Linked DNA regions of Sphaerotilus microaerophilus. The protein of the gene in region 1 interacts with the protein of each later gene in a pairwise test. Links are inferred from orthologs where the notes say so. Each region holds a gene or a part of one and is shown on either strand. Other genes may lie near its edges. The genes, in order: NGK70_RS25065 and ssb.

Region 1 (8,821 bases):
CGCATCGCCCCCAGGCAGGACAGGGTACAGCGGCTCCAGCGTGGTAGCGATGTGCTCCAGCGCAGCGATCAGGCCCTGCGTCAATCCACCCCCTGCCGTGATGGCCTGCCGCGCCTGAGACAGGGCAGCGTCCCATTCCCCGGCCATGACGCGCGCATGGACACCGCGGTCCGCCACGATCTCCAGGGCCCGGTCCGCGAGCAGCGCGTAGATCAGCACGCCGTTGTTGGCCTCGGTGTCCCAGACCCCCAGCTTGGCAAACATCGACCGGGCGCGAACGCCCGGTGCGTCGCCGCGCCACAGGTAGCGCCAGGGCAGCGAGGCCTCGACGCAGAGGCGCACCTGCGCCGCATGGCGCGCCTCGCAGCGCTGCACGGCCCGCGTCAGCTCGTCCAGCCCGGCCGAGCCGCCCAGCGCGCGCCGGGCATCGCCCTGATCGAGCCAGAGGTGGCGCCACCACACCCGGAGCTTGCGCCGCATCACCAGTCCCCCGAGGCGCCGCCGCCCCCGAAATCACCGCCGCCACCGCTGGTGAAGCCGCCGCCACTGTCGCTGCCACCGCTGCTCCAGCCTCCACCGCCTCCGCTCCAGCCGCCGGGGGGGCCCCAGACGACCGGGCCATGGCGGGTACCCTGCGCCGCGCGTTTCAAGGCGCCGCCCACGCCGATCACCAGTGTCACGACGAAGGCCGCCAGGCCAGCCGCCGCGGCGATCGGCAGCGACTGGGTCAACAGCCAGCCCACGGTGCCCCCGCCTGCGCCGGCCAGCAGCGCACCGAGCTTCCGACCGAAGACCCCAGTCAGTACCCGCGCCAGCACCGGCAGTGCGATCAGGGCGGGCAGGAGCCATTCGAGCCAGGCATCCCCCGTGTCATCAGGCGCGCGCGTGGCGATGTCGCCCGAACCGGCGGCGCCCAGCTTCTCTGCACGGACGCGCTCGCCGATCCGGTCGATCGCAGCAGAGAGCCCTTGGGCATACTCCCCGCGCTTGAAGGCCGGGCCGACCGATTCGCTGATGATGCGCTTGGCCGCCAGGTCGGGCACGGCGCCTTCAAGCGCCTTCGCCACCTCGATGCGCACCCGCCGGTCCTGGCTGGCCACCACGATCAGCAGCCCGTCGCCCACCGTGCGACGCCCGAGCTTCCAGGCTTCACCGACGCGCTGGGCATAGGCGGCGATGTCCTCGGGCGCCGTGGTCGCCACGGCCAGCACGACCACCTGGGCGCCGGTTTCCTGCTCCAGGGTGGCCAGCTGTTGCTCCAGGCGCAGCCTCGCGTCAGCGGCCAGCAGGCCCGCGCTGTCAACCACCCGGCCTGACAGCGGCGGGATCGCCTGCACCTCCTGGCACCAGGCCAGCCGTGGCAGGCAGGCGAACAACGCCAGCCAGAGCAGCGCGACTGCCCGCGCCAGCGACGCGCGAAGACCATGCCGGTGAACGAGGTGCATGGCAGCGATGGATGGTCGCGTTCAGCGCGAGGCGGGCCGGTCGAAATTCACCGCCGGAGGCTGACTGATTTGTGCCTCGTTGGCCACGGTCAGGCTGGGTTTGACGGGGTAGCTGAACACCATCGCCGTGAGGTTGCTCGGGAAGCTGCGCACCAGCACGTTGTAGTCCTGCACCGCCTTGATGTAGCGGTTGCGCGCCACGGTGATGCGGTTCTCGGTGCCTTCGAGCTGCACGCGCAGGTCCTGGAAGCCCTGGTTGGCCTTCAGGTTGGGGTAGTTCTCGCTGACGACCAGCAGGCGCGACAGCGCGCTGCTCAACTCGCCCTGCGCGGCCTGGAAGCGCTTGAGCGCCTCGGGGTCGTTGGCCAGTTCGGGCGTGACCTGGATGGAGGTGGCCTTGGCACGCGCCTCGACCACCTTGGTCAGCGTGTCCTGCTCGAAGGCCGCCTCGCCTTTCACGGTGGCCACCAGGTTCGGGACCAGATCGGCACGGCGTTGGTACTGGTTGAGTACCTCGGCCCAGCTCGACTTCACCGCCTCGTCCAGCCGTTGGAAATCGTTGTAGCCACAGCCACCGAGCAAGCCCGTCAGCCCCAGCAGCGCCACCATCCACCCCAGCCTGAACAGCCGATGCATCCGTTTCACTCGCACCTCCAGCGTCGCTTCAATCCAATGACCCAACGACATGCCGCACCAGATGGGGGTCCCCGGGCTGCCTACAATCCCGCTATGTTTGCCCCACTCCAGAACGACACCCTGCTGCGCGCCCTGCGCCGTCAGCCCACTGACCATACGCCGATCTGGCTGATGCGCCAAGCCGGGCGCTACCTGCCGGAGTACCGCGCCACGCGCGAGCTGGCCGGCAGCTTCATGGGGCTGGCGACCCACCGGGACTACGCCACCGAGGTCACGCTGCAGCCGCTGGAGCGCTATGACCTGGACGCGGCGATCCTGTTCTCCGACATCCTGACGGTGCCGGATGCGATGGGCCTGGGCCTGAGCTTCGCGGCGGGTGAAGGGCCGAAGTTCGCCCGCCCGGTGCGCGACGAGGCAGCGGTGGCCGCGCTCGAAGTGCCGGACATGGCGAAGCTGCAGTACGTCTTCGACGCCGTCACCTCGATCCGCCGGGCGCTGAACGGCCGCGTGCCGCTGATCGGCTTTTCCGGCAGCCCCTGGACCCTGGCCTGCTACATGGTCGAGGGCGGTGGCAGCGATGACTACCGGCTCGTCAAGAGCATGCTCTACCGCCGCCCGGACCTGATGCACCGCCTGCTCGCCGTGACCGCCGACGCGGTGGCGCTGTACCTGAACACCCAGATCGAAGCCGGCGCCCAGGCGGTCATGGTTTTCGACAGCTGGGGTGGCGTGCTGGCCGATGGCGCCTTCCAGGACTTCAGCCTGGCCTACACCCGCCGCGTGCTGGCCGGCCTGAAGCGTGACCACGCCGGCGAACACATCCCGCGCATCGTCTTCACCAAGGGCGGCGGGCTCTGGCTGGAGGAGATCGCTGCCTGCGACACCGATGCGGTCGGCCTCGACTGGACGATGGACCTGGGCCGTGCTCGCGCCCTGGTGGGCCACAAGGTGGCGCTGCAGGGCAACATGGACCCGAACGTGCTGTTTGCCGAACCGGCGCAGATCGCCGCCGAGGCGCGCCGCCTGCTCGACCGTTTCGGGCCCCACGCCGGCCATGTGTTCAACCTGGGGCATGGCATCAGCCAGCACACGCCCCCCGAGTCGGTGACCGCGTTGGTCGAGGCGGTTCGTACTCACTCACGTGCCATGCGAGGCCTGGCCTGAGTTGCTGTCGCGCAGTCAGTGGCCCGGGCTTGAGCCCGCGCAAGACTGGAAACGCCCCGGAACGGGGCGACTTATCCCCAGCGCGCCCGCGATCGCTTCTTGACCATGGCTTGCTGCAATGGCACATGGCAAATGACGCAAGGATGTGCTAAGTGGTTGATTTGCAAAAAGTCGACCCCTGCCTCAACGGTGGGCAATCTGTGGCGCAGCCTTGTTTGACAAGGCTTTGACAGCCGTTTTCGCAGGTTGCTCACAAAGTTATCCACAGATTCGGTGGACAGGTGGAGAAAGTCCTTGTCTATCAGTGACTTGGCGCAGCAAGCTCGACAGCGTTCGAGCTTGCGCGCCTAACTGGCCTCGTTTGTGGACACCGTTGACCCCGTGAATGCGGGTTGTCCAGCCAGTCTGGTCCGGGTAAGGGTGCTGGTGGCCCTGCCCCGGCACAGCGGGATCGACGCGGCGCTGGACTACCTCAGCCCGGTGGCGCTGCCGGTCGGCCAGTTGGTGCGGGTGCCGCTCGGTCGGCGGGTGGTCATGGGCGTCGCCTGGGACGGGGGAGCGTCCGAACCGGCGGATCCGGGCCATCCGGACGACCGGGCCCATCCCTCCCATCCCACCCATCCGGCCGACCCGGTGGCGGTGGGTGAGGCGGCCGACCTGAAGCCCGTGGCCGAGGTGCTGGAGGCCCTGCCGCCGCTGGACGCGGGTTGGTGCGAGCTGGTGCGCTTTGCGGCCGGCTACTACCAGCGCAGCCTGGGCGAGCTGGCGCTGACGGTGCTGCCGCCCGAGCTGCGCGATGTGGATGGCGTGCAACTGCAGCGGCGGCTGAAGCGCCTCGCCAAGCGCAGTGCGGTGCCGTCGATCGCGGGCGAGGTCCCCGGGGCACCGACGCTGCCAGCGCTGTCCGAGGACCAGCAGGCCGTGCTGACGGCGCTGGCGGCCAGTGCGCCGGCCACCCACCTGCTGCACGGCGTCACCGGCAGCGGCAAGACCGAGGTCTACCTGCGTGCGGCCGAGGCCGAGCTGGCCAAGGGGCGCCAGGTGCTGGTGCTGGTGCCGGAGATCAACCTGACGCCGCAGCTGGAGGCGCGCTTCGCGCAGCGCTTCCCGGCGCACCGGCTGGTGTCGCTGCACAGTGGCCTGACGCCGGCCCAGCGCCTGCAGCACTGGCTGGCCGCCCACCTCGGCCAGGCGCAGCTGGTGCTGGGCACGCGCATGGCGGTATTCGCCTCGCTGCCGCGCCTCGGGCTGATCGTGGTCGACGAGGAGCACGACCCCTCCTACAAGCAGCAGGAGGGCGCCCGTTACTCGGCCAGGGACCTGGCGGTCTGGCGCGGCCGGCAGGCCAACGTGGCGGTGCTGCTGGGCTCGGCCACGCCCTCGCTGGAAACCTGGCTGAACGCCACGCCGGCGCCGGAGGGACCGGGGCGCTACCAGCGCCTGGCGATGCCCCGGCGCATCGGCGATGGCGGCCTGCCGGCGGTGCGGCTGCTGGACCTGCAGCGCGTCGTCGGCATGCACGGCAGCCGCGTGATGCGCGAGCACCCCCTGGCGCCCGAGCTGTTGGCGGCGCTGCGCGAGCGCGTGGCGCGCGGCGAGCAGAGCTTCGTGCTGCTGAACCGGCGCGGCTATGCCCCGGTGCTGCACTGCACCGGCTGCGGCTGGAAGAGCGGCTGCCCGCACTGCAGCGCCTGGCGCGTCTTCCACAAGGTGGACCGCAGCCTGCGCTGCCACCACTGTGGCTTCAGCGAGCGCGTGCCGCGGGCCTGCCCGGTCTGTGGCGACCCCGACATCCAGCCGATGGGCCGCGGTACCGAGCGGCTGGAGGAGCAGCTGGCCGAGCAGCTGCCCGGCGCGCGCATCGGCCGCATCGACGCCGACACCACGCGCAGCAAGGGCAGCCTGGAGAGCCAGCTCGCCGCGGTGCACGCCGGCGAGGTGGACGTGCTGGTGGGCACGCAGATGGTGGCCAAGGGGCACGACTTCCGTCGCATGACGCTGGTGGCGGCGGTGAATGCCGACAGCGCGCTGTTCTCCAGCGACTTCCGCGCGCCTGAACGCCTGTTCGCCCTGCTGCTGCAGGCGGCCGGGCGGGCCGGGCGCGATGCCGCCCATGCCGCGCGCAGCGAGATGTGGATCCAGACCTGGTACCCGGACCACCCGCTCTACCAGGCCCTGCAGGCGCAGGACTACGAGGCCTTTGCCGCCAGCCAGCTGGCCGAGCGCCGGGTGGCGTCGCTGCCGCCCTTCAGCTGCCTGGCGCTGCTGCGGGCCGAGGCGCGCAGCCAGGAGGCGGCGCTGGGCTTCCTGCACGAGGCGGCACGGGCCGCCGAGGCGCTCGGCGCGCTGCAGGCCGGGGTGCAGATCTACCCGCCGGTGCCCGCCGCGCTGCAGCGCGTGGCCAACGTCGAACGCGCGCAGATGCTGCTCGAAGCGCCCCTTCGCCCACCGCTGCAGCGCCTGTTGGCGGCCTGGGTGCCGCGCCTGCAGGAGGCCAACCGGGGTGAGCACCGCGTGCTGCGCTGGGCGGTGGATGTGGATCCCCAGGCGATTTGATCGCGCTGCTTCCGGCGGCCCGGTGCGAGGGAAAATCCGCGCCATGGACACCCTGCACGCCCCCGACATCGCCACCGCCGCCGCCGCCGAGTCACTGGCCCGCCCGCTGAAGATCGCCGTGGTCGGAGCCGGGCCGGTCGGTCTCGCGCTGGCCCTGCTGGCCGCGCAGCGGCTGCCGCAGGCGACGGTGTGCGTCTACGACAGCCTGCCGGCCGACCACGACATCTCGCGCGATGCGCGCACGCTGGCGCTGTCGCTGGGCAGCGTGCAGCTGCTGCAGCAGCTGGGCCTGTGGGCCGACATCGCGGCGCAGGCCGCGCCGATCCGGGCAGTCAACGTCTCGCAGCAGCAGCCGGCGCTCCTGGGCCTGCTGAATCCGCTGAACCCGCTGGCAGCGCACCGCAGCGGACCGGCGGTGGAGCCGCAGGTCTGGATCCGGGCGGAGGAGGAGGGCGTGGAGCAGCTCGGCGCGGTGGCGAGCTACGGCGCCATCGTCGCGCCGCTGCGTGCGGCCTGGCAGGCCGCCTGTGCGGCCCATCCCGAGCGCTGCCAGGCGCGCTACGGCACGCCGGTCAGTGGCCTGAGTCGACGCCCGGGCGGTGTCGAGGTGGATGCCCAGGTGGTCGAGCGCCACGACCTGGCGGTGATCGCCGAGGGCGGCGTGTTTGCCGACCAGGCCCGCCGTGCGGTGCACCGCGACTACCGGCAGCGCGCCTGGGTCGGCACCGTGACGCTGGCCGATACGCCCGCCGGCACGGCCTGGGAGCGCTTCACGCCGCAGGGGCCGGCGGCGCTGCTGCCGTTGCCTGACGCAATGGAGCTGGCACCGGGGCAGCCAGGCGGCCAGGCGAGCGGCACCCGCCGCGCCTCGCTGGTGTGGTGCGTGCCTAGCGACGACGACCCGGTCGAGTCGCTCAGCGAGGCGCAGCGCCTGGCGGTGCTGGCGCACATCTTCCCGGCCGAGGTCGGCCGCTTCGTCGGCATCAGTGCGCTGAAGGTCTTTTCGCTCGGGCTGAACGCCGAGCGCAGCCTGGTCGAGGGCCGCACCGTGCGCATCGGCAACGCGGCGCAGACGCTGCACCCGGTCGCTGGCCAGGGGCTGAACCTGGGGCTGCGCGACGCCCACGCGCTGCTGCAGGCCCTGCGCACCACGCCCGATGTCGATGCGGCGCTCGCGCGGGTCGCCTGGCAGCGCGCACCGGACCGCTGGGCGCTGATCGCCGCCACCGACTTCCTGGCGCGCAGCTTCACCTGGCAGCTGCCGGGGCTGTCGACACTGCGCGGTGCCGGGCTGGCCACGCTGCAGCAGATCCCGCCGCTGAAGTCCTGGCTGGCGCGGCGCATGATGTTCGGCCACCGCTGAGCAGATCAGCCTTTCAGATGCGGCGGTGCGTGAGGGCCGGCAGCTGCTGGCGCACCTCGGCCGCGCGGGCAAGGTTGAGCCCAGCCATCACGACGGCCTCGCCCTCGGCCTGCATCGCCAGCACCTCGCCCCAGGGATCGGCGATCAGGCTGTGGCCCCAGGTGCGCCGGCCGTTCTCGTGCGTGCCGCCCTGGGCCGGGGCCAGCACGTGGCACTGGTTTTCCACCGCGCGGGCGCGCAGCAGCAGCTCCCAGTGCGCCTGGCCGGTCGGGTAGGTGAAGGCGGCGGGCACCACCAGCAGGTCGCAGGGCGGGTGCATCAGCGCGCGGTAGAGCTCCGGGAAGCGCAGGTCGTAGCAGATCGACAGGCCGATGCGGAAGCTCTCGCCCGCGCGGCTGTGCGCCTCGAAGGCCACTGGCGTGGCCGGGCCGGCGCAGAGCGTGGCAGCCTCGTCGTAGCGGCGCTCGCCATCGTCGAAGCGGAACAGGTGGATCTTGTCGTAGCGGGCCACCTGACGGCCTTCCGGGCTCCAGACCAGGCAGCTGTTGGTGGCGTGGTCGGGGTCGCCCGGCACCTGCAGCGGCAGCGTGCCGCCGATCAGCCAGAGGCCGTGCTTGCGGGCCAGCGCTGCCAGCGCGTCCTGCAGCGGGCCGTCGCCGGGGCGCTCGGCGAGTGCGAGCTTGTCCGTGTCGCGCCGGCCCATCAGGCAGAAGTACTCGGGCAGCGCGACCAGCTCGGCGCCCCGTGCAGCGGCCTGCGCCACCAGGGCGGCGGCGCGGGCGAGGTTGTGGGACACGTCCGGGCTGGACACCATCTGGAGGGCGGCGATCTTCATGGGTAGCGGTGGGGGAGGGGAGAACGAGGCGGGCGGCGAGGCTGAAGTGCACATGATGCCGCCACGGCCAATTTCCGCGGCGGTCACTGACCTTGCACAAGCGTTCCATACTGCCCGGGCGGCACACTGATCCACATCGGTTTCAGGCCGTGGTCAGCCAGGACAGGCAGCCTGCGCGCCCCGTGCGGCAACCGCCGCCCCGGGGCAGGCAATCCCAAGACAGGTGGTTGGAGCGAGGATGAATCAACACGACGACGCCGTGCAACGCCGCACGGTGCGGGCAGGGGCCGGCCTCGGCCAATGGGCCGACGGGACGGGAGCGATGGATGAATGACGCACTGCAGAGCCAGGGCGCCGTGACGGCGCTGGCCGAACACTCGCGCTACGTGCAGCGCGTGCGCCGTGTGTGGGGCAAGGAGATGGCCCTGCTGCCCCCCGGGCCGCCTCGCCGCGAAGCCATGGGCGCGCTGATCGATGCCCTCCTGGAGCGCGGGCGTGACCTGCCGGCCGCACTGCGCGTCGCACGCCAGGTGGTGATGGAGCGGCTGGCGGTGCTGGATGTCGAGGAACAGGCGCCGGTCGAGGTGATCACGCTCGCCATGACCGAGCTGGCCGAGGTCACGCTGGACCGGGCGGTGCACGCCGGCCGTGCCGAGCTGGACGAGCGCTACGGTGAGCCGCTGACCGAGGCCGGCCAGCCGATCGACTTCTGGGTGGTCGGCATGGGCAAGCTGGGCTCGCGCGAGCTCAACGTCTCGTCGGACATCGACCTGATCTACGTCTACGAGGAAGACGGCGAGACGCGCGGCCGGGTGGATTCGC
Region 2 (8,789 bases), 4.4 Mb from region 1 along the record:
AGCCCGGCCGAGCTGCCGGCCGTGTCGATCACGCACGACGGCCGCTGGGCGCTGGGCCTGGCCATCAACGGCACGCAGCGCGAGCTGGGCCTGTACCTCAGCCCGGCCGCCGACCTGCTGGCCGGCCGCCCGCGCTGGCGCCAGCTCTTCGACGCCCGCGCCGAGATCACCGGCGTGAGCTACCAGCGCAACACGCTCTACCTGCTCAGCCACCAGGGCGCCAGCCGCTCCCAGGTGCTGAGCCTGGACCTGGCGCGGCCGGACCTCGCGGCGGCGAAGGTGATCGTGCCCGCCAGCGAGCGGGTGGTCACCGGCATCGCCACGGCGGCCGACGCGCTGTACATCGAGCTGCGCGACGGCAACGTCAAACGCCTGTTCAAGCGCGCCCACCGCGCCACAGCGCCGGTGGTGGAGGTGCCGCTGCCGCTGGCCGGATCCTTCCAGCTCAATGACGACGAAGGCGGCCCCAGCAGCGCCGACCCGCGCCTGCCCGGTGTGGTGATCGACCTGCAGGGCTGGACCCGGGCGCGGCAGATCTACCAGGTCAGCGCCGACGGCCGGGTGCGCAACACCGGCCTGCAGCCCAGCGGGCCCTACGACGAACTCAAGGACGTCGAGACCCGCGAGGTGCTGGTCAAGAGCCACGACGGCGCGATGGTGCCGATGTCGGTGATCCTGCGCCGCGGCACCGCGCTCGATGGCAGCCGCCCGACGCTGATCTACGGCTACGCCAGCTACGGCGTGACCGAGGAGCCCTTCTACAGCATCAGCCGCACCGCCTGGCTGGACGCGGGCGGCGTTCTGGCGGTCATCAACCCGCGGGGCAGCAGCGTCTACGGCGAGGACTGGTACCGCGCCGGCTTCCAGACCACCAAGCCCAACACCTGGAAGGACACCATCGCCTGTGCCGAGTGGCTGATCGCGCAGGGCTACACCCGGCCGGCGAAGCTGGGCATCTGGGGCGGCAGCGCGGGCGGCATCCTGGTGGGCCGGGCGATCACCGAGCGGCCGGACCTGTTCGCCGCTGCGGTGCCGATGGTGGGCGCGCTGGACATGGTGCGCGCCGAGGTCACGCCCAACGGCGTGCCCAACATCCCCGAGTTCGGCACGCGCACCACCGAGGCGGGCTTCCGCGCCCTGCTGGCGATGAGCACCTACCACCAGATCCGCGACGGGGTGAAGTACCCCGCCGTGCTGCTGACGCACGGCGTCAACGACCCGCGGGTGGAGGTCTGGCACAGCAGCAAGGCGGCGGCGCGCCTGCTGGCCGCCAGCACATCCGGTCGGCCGGTGCTGCTGCGGCTGGACTGGGACGCCGGCCATGGCATCGGCAACACCAAGCGGCAGATGTGGGAGGAGCGCGCCGATGTGTTCAGCTTCCTGCTCTGGCAGATGGGTGAGCCGGGCTTCCAGCCACCACCCTGAATCACACGGGACACCCCCGCAGGGGTGAAAGCCACCGCCAACCCGTCGGGCAAAATCCACGGTTTCGCACACACACAGCAGCAACCCGCCCCCGCCCCGCCGTCATCGGCACCGGGTGGGGCGGCGCAAACAGGAACAGCAGCCATGGCATCGGTCAACAAAGTCATCCTCGTCGGCAACCTCGGCCGCGACCCCGAAGTGCGCTACTTCCCCAACGGCGGCGCGGTGTGCAACGTCACGCTGGCCACCACACGGAACTGGAAGAGCAAGGACACCGGCGAGCGCCAGGAGGAGACCGAGTGGCACCGCGTGGTCTTCCGCGACAAGCTGGCCGAGATCGCCGGCCAGTACCTGCGCAAGGGCCGCTCCGTCTACGTCGAAGGCCGCCTGAAGACCCGCAAGTGGCAGGACAAGGAAGGCCGCGACAGCTACACCACTGAGATCCTGGTCGACGAGATGCAGATGCTCGGCGGCCGCGAGGGCATGGGCGGGCCCGGTGGCGCGGCCGAGGGCGGCGACGACATGGGCGGTGGCTACGAGCCGGCCCCCGAGCGCCGCGCCGCCCCCGCCCCCAGGGCGGCGGCCCCCGCACCGCGCGCCCCGGCACCGGCACCGGCACCGAAGTCGGCCACCGGCTTCGATGACATGGACGACGACATCCCCTTCTGACCCCCAGGTGCCGGGCTGAGCCCGGCCCGGCGTCTCAGGGAGGGCCGCGAACATGCGGCACCGGGGGAAGTCCGCTGAACCGGCAATCCTGCCGCGTCGGGTCTGGCCACCCCCTTGATTCCGGAGCCTCGCGCCCGATAACTAGGGATAACCCCTAGAATCGGCCGCCATGGATACCGCCACCACCTCCACCGGGGCTGCCCAGCCTCCTCTGCGCCGCTGGCTGGGCCCGCTCGGCACGGCGCGCTGGTGGGATTGGGTGCCCATCTGCCAACTGGGCGAGCAGCACGGGCCGCTGATCGAGGCGCACTTGCTGGCGCTGGGTGACCGTGATCGCTACCTGCGTTTTGGCTACCCGGCCACCGACGAGCGCATCCGTCAGCACGCGGCACAGCTGGACTTTGGCCGGCACGAGCTGTTCGGCATCTTCAATCGCCGCCTGCAGCTGGTGGGCACCGCCCACCTGGCCTACGCCGACCTGTCACGCAGCATGTGCGAGTTCGCCGTCTCGGTGCTGCCGCACACACGCGGCCGTGGCTATGGCAAGCGCCTCTTCGCCCACGCGGTACGGCACTGCCAGAATCGCCGCGTCGACCAGCTCTTCATCCATGCCCTGAGCGAGAACACGGCCATGCTGCGCATCGCCCGCGGCGCGGGCGCCCGGCTGCAGCACGAGGGCGGGGAATCGGAAGCCTGGCTGCAACTGCCACCCGACAGCGTGGGCTCGCACATGACCGAGTTGGTGGACACGCGCGCTGCCGCGCTCAACCACCTGTTCAAGCGCCAGCAGGAGCTGCTGCGCTGGAGCCTCGGCTTGGTGGTCGATGTGAAGGCCCGCCTGGCGCACCTGCGCGGCATTGCCAGCCAGTGAGCGCCCCCATCCCCCGATAAAAGGCCACCCTCGCGGTGGCCTTTTTGCTGGTTTGCTGCCGCTTCAGCGCCTGGCAGAACCCCGGTCCACCCGACGTTGGCGGCCGATTTCGCATTCGGGCGGCCTGGATGGCCCTTCATCGCACTCAGCCCAGGGATTCACAAGTAGTTACAAACTTTCGTAGGATGCAACCCGAAGTGAAACGCCGAAATTGCCGATGACCTCTGGCAACCCCCGGTGTCACCAACCTTTGGAACCCCCATCACCATGTCCATTCCCGCCTGGATCTTCGCCGTCGCCGCGGCTGCCGTGGTCGCCGGCCTGGTCGTGCTGGCCATGCGGCGCGGCGCACCCGGCAAGGCCGGAGAAACCGAACTGCCCGAGGAGTGGCCGCTGATCCAGCGCTCCATCTTCTCGGCCGAGGAACGCGCGCTGTACCGCCAGCTGCGCGCCGCGCTGCCGCACCACACCATCCTGGCCAAGCTGCCACTGGTGCGCTTCTGCCAGCCGATGGACCGCAACGATCTGGGCTACTGGTTCAAGCTGCTGGGACCGATCCACGTGAGCTTCGTCGTGTGCGCCGAGAACGGCCGCGTGCTGGCTGCGCTGGACATCGAGAAGGCCTCGCGCCCCACCGCCAAGCGGGTCGCCACGATCAAGCAGTCGGTGCTGGAAGCCTGCCGCATCCGCTACGTGAAGTGCCGCAGCGACCAGCTGCCCACCGCCGCCGAGCTGCAGCTGCTGGTGCCGCAGCAGGGCGAGATGTCGCGCCCGCTGGTGCCCCCCCACGTGCAGGACCTGGCCGAGCGCCGCAGCACGCTGGCCCATGCGGTGCGTGATCCGCGCGGCGAACGCGAGACGCAGTGGTACGAATCCGGCTATGCGCAGGACTCCTTCTTCGCCCCGGACAGCCAGCGCGACACCTTCAGCGAGCAGGCCACCCCGAGCGCAGCGGCCACCGAGCGCCGCTCGCCGCTCGACTCCGGCCCGCGCCGCCCGTCCGTGGCGGCCCGCCATGCCCCGGCCGGCGGGCCAGCGGGCAAGCTGCCCGGCGAGGACGACCTCGGCGCCAACATCATCGGCCGGCGCTGACGCGGCCGCCCCAGCGGCGCGAGCACATCACGATCACGCCACTGGTCTAGGATGCGTCGGATGACTTCCGACGCGCACGCCCTTGCCCCGCCACCAGACGCCCTGTCAGGCCAGCCCTATGCCGGCCTGACGCCGCACGAGGTGCTCGACGCGCTGGACGCGGCGGGCCTGCGCGGCGACGGCCGCATCCTGCAGCTCAACTCCTACGAGAACCGCGTCTTCCAGGTGCACCTGGAGGACCCCCACCCCACGGGTGGCCCGGTGGTGGTGGCCAAGTTCTACCGCGCCGGGCGCTGGAGCGATGCGCAGATCCTCGAAGAGCATGGCTTCGCGCTCGAACTGGCCGCCGCCGAAGTGCCGGCGGTGCCGCCCCTGGCCCTGAGCGTGGCCGCTGACGATGTGCGCCTGGTCGGCGAGCCGCCCACGCTGGCCCAGCGCGGACCGTGGCGCTACGCCGCCAGCCCGCGCTGCGGCGGCCGTGCGCCGGAGCTGGAAGACCCGCAGGTGCTGGAGTGGATCGGCCGCTTCCTGGCCCGGCTGCACGCGGTCGGCCAGCGCCGACCCTTCGTCCACCGGCCGACGTTGGCCGGCACCGGGCCAGCACGCGCCTCACTTGCCTGGCTGCTCGACCAGGACCTGCTGCCGCCCACGGTGCGCAGCCGCTGGCACGAGGCGGCACAGGCCGCGCTGGCCGCCGTGGATGCCGCCTTTGCCCGCCACGGCCAGCTCCAGCTGCTGCGCCTGCACGGCGACTGCCACATCGGCAACCTGCTGTGGACGCCCGATGGTCCGCATTTCGTCGACCTGGACGACGCGGTCAACGGCCCGGCGGTGCAGGACCTGTGGATGCTGCTGGGCGGTGACCGCCCCGAGATGCAGGCCCAGTTGGGCGCGCTGCTGGACGGCTATGAGTCGATGCGCGAGTTCGACCGCCGCGAGCTGGCGCTGATCGAGCCGCTGCGCACGCTGCGCGTCCTGCAGCACAGCGTGTGGATCGCGCGGCGCTGGGACGACCCGGCCTTCCCGATCGCGTTTCCGTCATTCGAGAGCCCGGCCTACTGGGACCAGCAGGCCATGCTGCTGCGCGAGCAGATCGACGCCATCGACGCACCGCCACTGGTGGCCTGAGCCGCCGCGGCGTTGGCCGCACCGACGGCGTCAGCTGGCTCAGGGAATCACGAGGTCGAAACCGCAGGTCGCATTGCCCAGCCCGCCGATGCAGCTCACCTCGCGGGCCTGCACGTCCTTCTTCAGGATCGAGCCGACGGCGCCCGCGATCAGCCCGCCCTCGAAGTGGCAGAGCACCCGCCCCACCGGCGTCATGCCCGAGCAGGTGACGCACTCGCAGACGTCGACGTGGATGAGGTGATCGGTCAGGGTCGGGATCTTGATCAGCCCGATCTTCAGCTGGTCGCACAGGGCCAGGAAGTCATCGAGCTTGGTCAGCCCCAGCTCGCGGCCGAGCTTCTTGCCGGCGTAGTAGGTGACGGCCGAGGCGCCGGCCCCCAGGATGTCCTCCATCGCCACCAGGCGGACGAGGCGGAACAGCGCGAGCCCGACGGTATCGCCGAGGACGGGGCGGTGGATTTGCAGCGCGTTGTGCAGTTCGACGGGATTCATGGCGGGCGGCGCAGGCTGGCCGGAGTGCGACCGCCCGGACCCCTCGACGCACCCCCATGGCCGTGCCCGGATCCGATCGGCCGGGCCATGCTAGTGCCCGGCCTGCACAGCACCGCCGCACATGTCGGTGCTCAATGACGAGGGTCAAAGCCCTGCACGCAGGGCAGGGGTGCAGCGTGCAAAGTGGGCGCTTGCCTGTGCGGCCCGATCCACAGGAGCAGGCCGCACCAGGCGTTGGCAGGGAGCCTCAGCCCAGGATCAGCGCCTGGATGCGGCGCACGTGCGCGGCCGGATCTTCCAGCTGGCCGCCTTCGGCCAGCAGGGCGTTGTCGAACAGCACCTGCGCCAGGTCGTCGAAGGGCGCCGCGCCCTCCGGCAGCGCGGCCAGCTTCTTCACCAGCGCATGCTCGGCATTGACCTCCAGGATCGGCTGCGAAGCCGGTGCGCTCTGGCCGGCCTGCTTGAGCAGGCGCGCCAGGTGGCCGCTCATGTCACCCTCTTCGGTGACCAGGCAGGCCGGCGAGTCCACCAGTCGGGTGGTCACGCGCACGTCCTTGGCACGGTCGCCCAGCGCGGCCTTGATGCGCTCCAGCGTCGGCTTGAAGGACTCGGCGGCCGCTTCGGCCTGCTTCTTCTCTTCCTCGTCCTGCAGCTTGCCGAGGTCGACGGCGCCCTTGGCCACGCTCTGCAGCGACTTGCCCTCGAACTCGTAGAGGTGACTGAGCATCCACTCGTCGACGCGGTCGGTCAGCAGCAGCACCTCGATGCCCTTCTTGCGGAAGATCTCCAGCTGCGGGCTGTTCTTGGCGGCAGCCAGGGTGTCGGCGGTGATGTAGTAGATCGCCTCCTGGCCTTCCTTCATGCGCGACACGTAGTCAGCGAAGGACACGCCCTCGTCCGCCTGGGTGGAGGCAAAGCGCAGCAGCTTGGCCAGGCGCTCCTGGTTGGCGTGGTCCTCGCCGATGCCCTCCTTGAGCACGGCGCCAAACTGCTTCCAGAACTCGGCGTACTTGGCCTTGTCGTCAGCGCTCTCGCTGTCGGCCAGCGATTCGAGCATCGACAGCACCCGCTTGGTCGAGCCCTCGCGGATCGCCTTCACGTCGCGGCTTTCCTGCAGCAGCTCGCGGCTGACGTTCAGCGGCAGGTCGGCCGAGTCGATCACGCCCTTGACGAAGCGCAGGTAGACCGGCATCAGCGCCTCGGCGTCGTCCATGATGAACACGCGCTTGACGTACAGCTTCACGCCGCCGCGCTTGTCGCGGTTCCACAGGTCGAAGGGCGCCTTGGCCGGGATGTAGAGCAGCTGGGTGTACTCGCTGCGGCCTTCGACGCGGTTGTGCGTGTAGGCCAGCGGGGCGGTCTGGTCGTAGGTCAGCTGCTCGTAGAAGGCCTTGTACTCGGCGTCCGTCACGTCGCTCTTGCTGCGGGTCCACAGCGCGGCGGCCTTGTTGACGGTCTCCCACTCGTCGGAGATGACGTTCTCGCTCTTCTCGGCGTCCCAGGTCTCCTTGCGCATCAGGATGGGCAGGGAGATGTGGTCGGAGTACTTGGAGATGACCGACTTGATCTTCCAGGTGGAGAGGAACTCGTCCTCGCCCTCGCGCAGGTGCAGGATGACGTCGGTGCCGCGCTGCTCGCGGGTGATGGTCTCGACCTCGAAGTCCCCGGTGCCCTCGCTGCTCCAGCGCACGCCCTCGCCCTGCGGCAGGCCGGCGCGGCGCGATTCCACCGTGATGCGGTCGGCCACGATGTAGCCCGAGTAGAAGCCCACGCCGAACTGGCCGATCAGGTTGGCGTCCTTCTTCTTGTCGCCTTCCAGCGCCGCCATGAACTCCTTGGTGCCGCTCTTGGCGATGGTGCCCAGGTGGTCGATGGCCTCCTGCGCCGACAGGCCGATGCCGTTGTCGCTGATGACGATGCGGCGCGCCAACTTGTCGTAGCTCACCCGCACTTCAAGGTTGGGCTGGTCCTCGAACAGGCCGGCGTTGTTCAGCGCCTCGAAGCGCAGCTTGTCGCAGGCGTCCGAGGCGTTGGAGATCAGCTCGCGCAGGAAGATCTCCTTGTTGGAGTACAGCGAGTGGGTGACGAGGTGCAGCAGCTGCTTCACTTCGGCCTGGAACGACAGGGTCTGCTTCGTCATGGTCGGTGGCTTTCTGGGAATGAACAAAAGAAAAGGAAAGGAGGGCGGAAACGACGATGGCCGGGAAATGGCGCTGCCTGCGCGGATTTCAAGGGCGCGCCCAGGGCCGGATCGGCCCCGCGGCTGTGACAGGTCGCGGCAATTTGCAAGCAAATGCAGGCCCGAAGCGCCATGCCGGCGCCGCGTGGACGTGCTGGCCCCGGTACCGCAGCCTGGCAACGCCGGAATGATCCCCCGGGCGCGGGCTTGCGTGCCACAATTTACGGCGCCCCACGTGGGCCACCTTCCCAGCCTCTGCGCCCCCATCCCAGCTCGTTTCGTACCGCCCTGACTCCAACGTGGCCACCGAGATCGTCACCGAACCGCCCCAAAGCACCCTGTCGGGAGTCGCCCGTGTGCTGGTGCATGCCGGCAAGCTCAATGCCCGCACAGCCGAGGAGGTGGCCCGTTCGGCGCGCGACCAGCGCCGCAGCTTCGTCTCCGCCGTGATCAGCGCACAGGCGCTCACCTCTGCCGAGCTGGCGCATACGCTGTCGAGCGCATTGGCGGTGCCGCTGCTGGACCTGGACGCGGTGGACGTGCAGCGCCTGCCGCAGAACCTGGTCGACACCCGCACGCTGTCGCAGTTCCAGGTGCTGGTGCTGGGCAAGCGCGGCAACCGGTTGTTCATCGGCGGGGCCGACCCGACCGACCAGGAAGCGGTCGACCGCATCAAGTTCGCGACCCAGCTCACGCCCGAGTGGGTGATCGTCGAGTACGACAAGCTGATCAAGATCGTCGACGCGAAGTCGGCCACCGCGAGCGAGACGCTGGAGTCGATCGTCGCGGGCGATTTCGACTTCGACGTCGAGGAACAGGACCCCAACGCCAAGGCCGACGAGGACGTCAGCACCGAGGTCGAGGACGCGCCGGTGGTGCGCTTCCTGCAGAAGATGCTGATCGACGCGATCAACATGCGCGCCTCGGACCTGC

The links.
Region 2: the proteins of NGK70_RS25065 (region 1) and ssb interact in binary tests that used the Escherichia coli proteins (3 or more experiments, as listed by UniProt). The link is inferred for Sphaerotilus microaerophilus from one-to-one orthologs.

Annotation. Positions count from the first base shown.
Region 1 is NZ_AP025730.1:5,778,493-5,787,313, reverse strand. What follows is about bases 3,338-6,236. They hold NGK70_RS25065 (primosomal protein N'), read left to right. Parts: upstream 3,338-3,671; coding sequence 3,672-5,801; downstream 5,802-6,236. Other genes in these bases: NGK70_RS25060 (FAD-dependent oxidoreductase), read left to right, coding at 5,845-6,236. In the rest of the region: NGK70_RS25085 (TPM domain-containing protein), read right to left, coding at 1-480; NGK70_RS25080 (TPM domain-containing protein), read right to left, coding at 480-1,445; NGK70_RS25075 (LemA family protein), read right to left, coding at 1,467-2,081; hemE (uroporphyrinogen decarboxylase), read left to right, coding at 2,175-3,245; more of NGK70_RS25060, read left to right, coding at 6,237-7,164; NGK70_RS25055 (carbon-nitrogen hydrolase family protein), read right to left, coding at 7,178-7,999; glnE (bifunctional [glutamate--ammonia ligase]-adenylyl-L-tyrosine phosphorylase/[glutamate--ammonia-ligase] adenylyltransferase), read left to right, coding at 8,326-8,821.
Region 2 is NZ_AP025730.1:1,388,387-1,397,175, reverse strand. What follows is about bases 465-3,331. They hold ssb (single-stranded DNA-binding protein), read left to right. Parts: upstream 465-1,569; coding sequence 1,570-2,094; downstream 2,095-3,331. Other genes in these bases: NGK70_RS06160 (DUF2726 domain-containing protein), read left to right, coding at 3,233-3,331; NGK70_RS06165 (GNAT family N-acetyltransferase), read left to right, coding at 2,264-2,965; NGK70_RS06175 (prolyl oligopeptidase family serine peptidase), read left to right, coding at 465-1,425. In the rest of the region: more of NGK70_RS06175, read left to right, coding at 1-464; more of NGK70_RS06160, read left to right, coding at 3,332-4,057; NGK70_RS06155 (serine/threonine protein kinase), read left to right, coding at 4,118-5,185; NGK70_RS06150 (V4R domain-containing protein), read right to left, coding at 5,225-5,677; molecular chaperone HtpG, read right to left, coding at 5,925-7,817; type IV-A pilus assembly ATPase PilB, read left to right, coding at 8,156-8,789. UniProt on the Escherichia coli protein: Plays an important role in DNA replication, recombination and repair. Binds to ssDNA and to an array of partner proteins to recruit them to their sites of action during DNA metabolism. Acts as a sliding platform that migrates on DNA via reptation.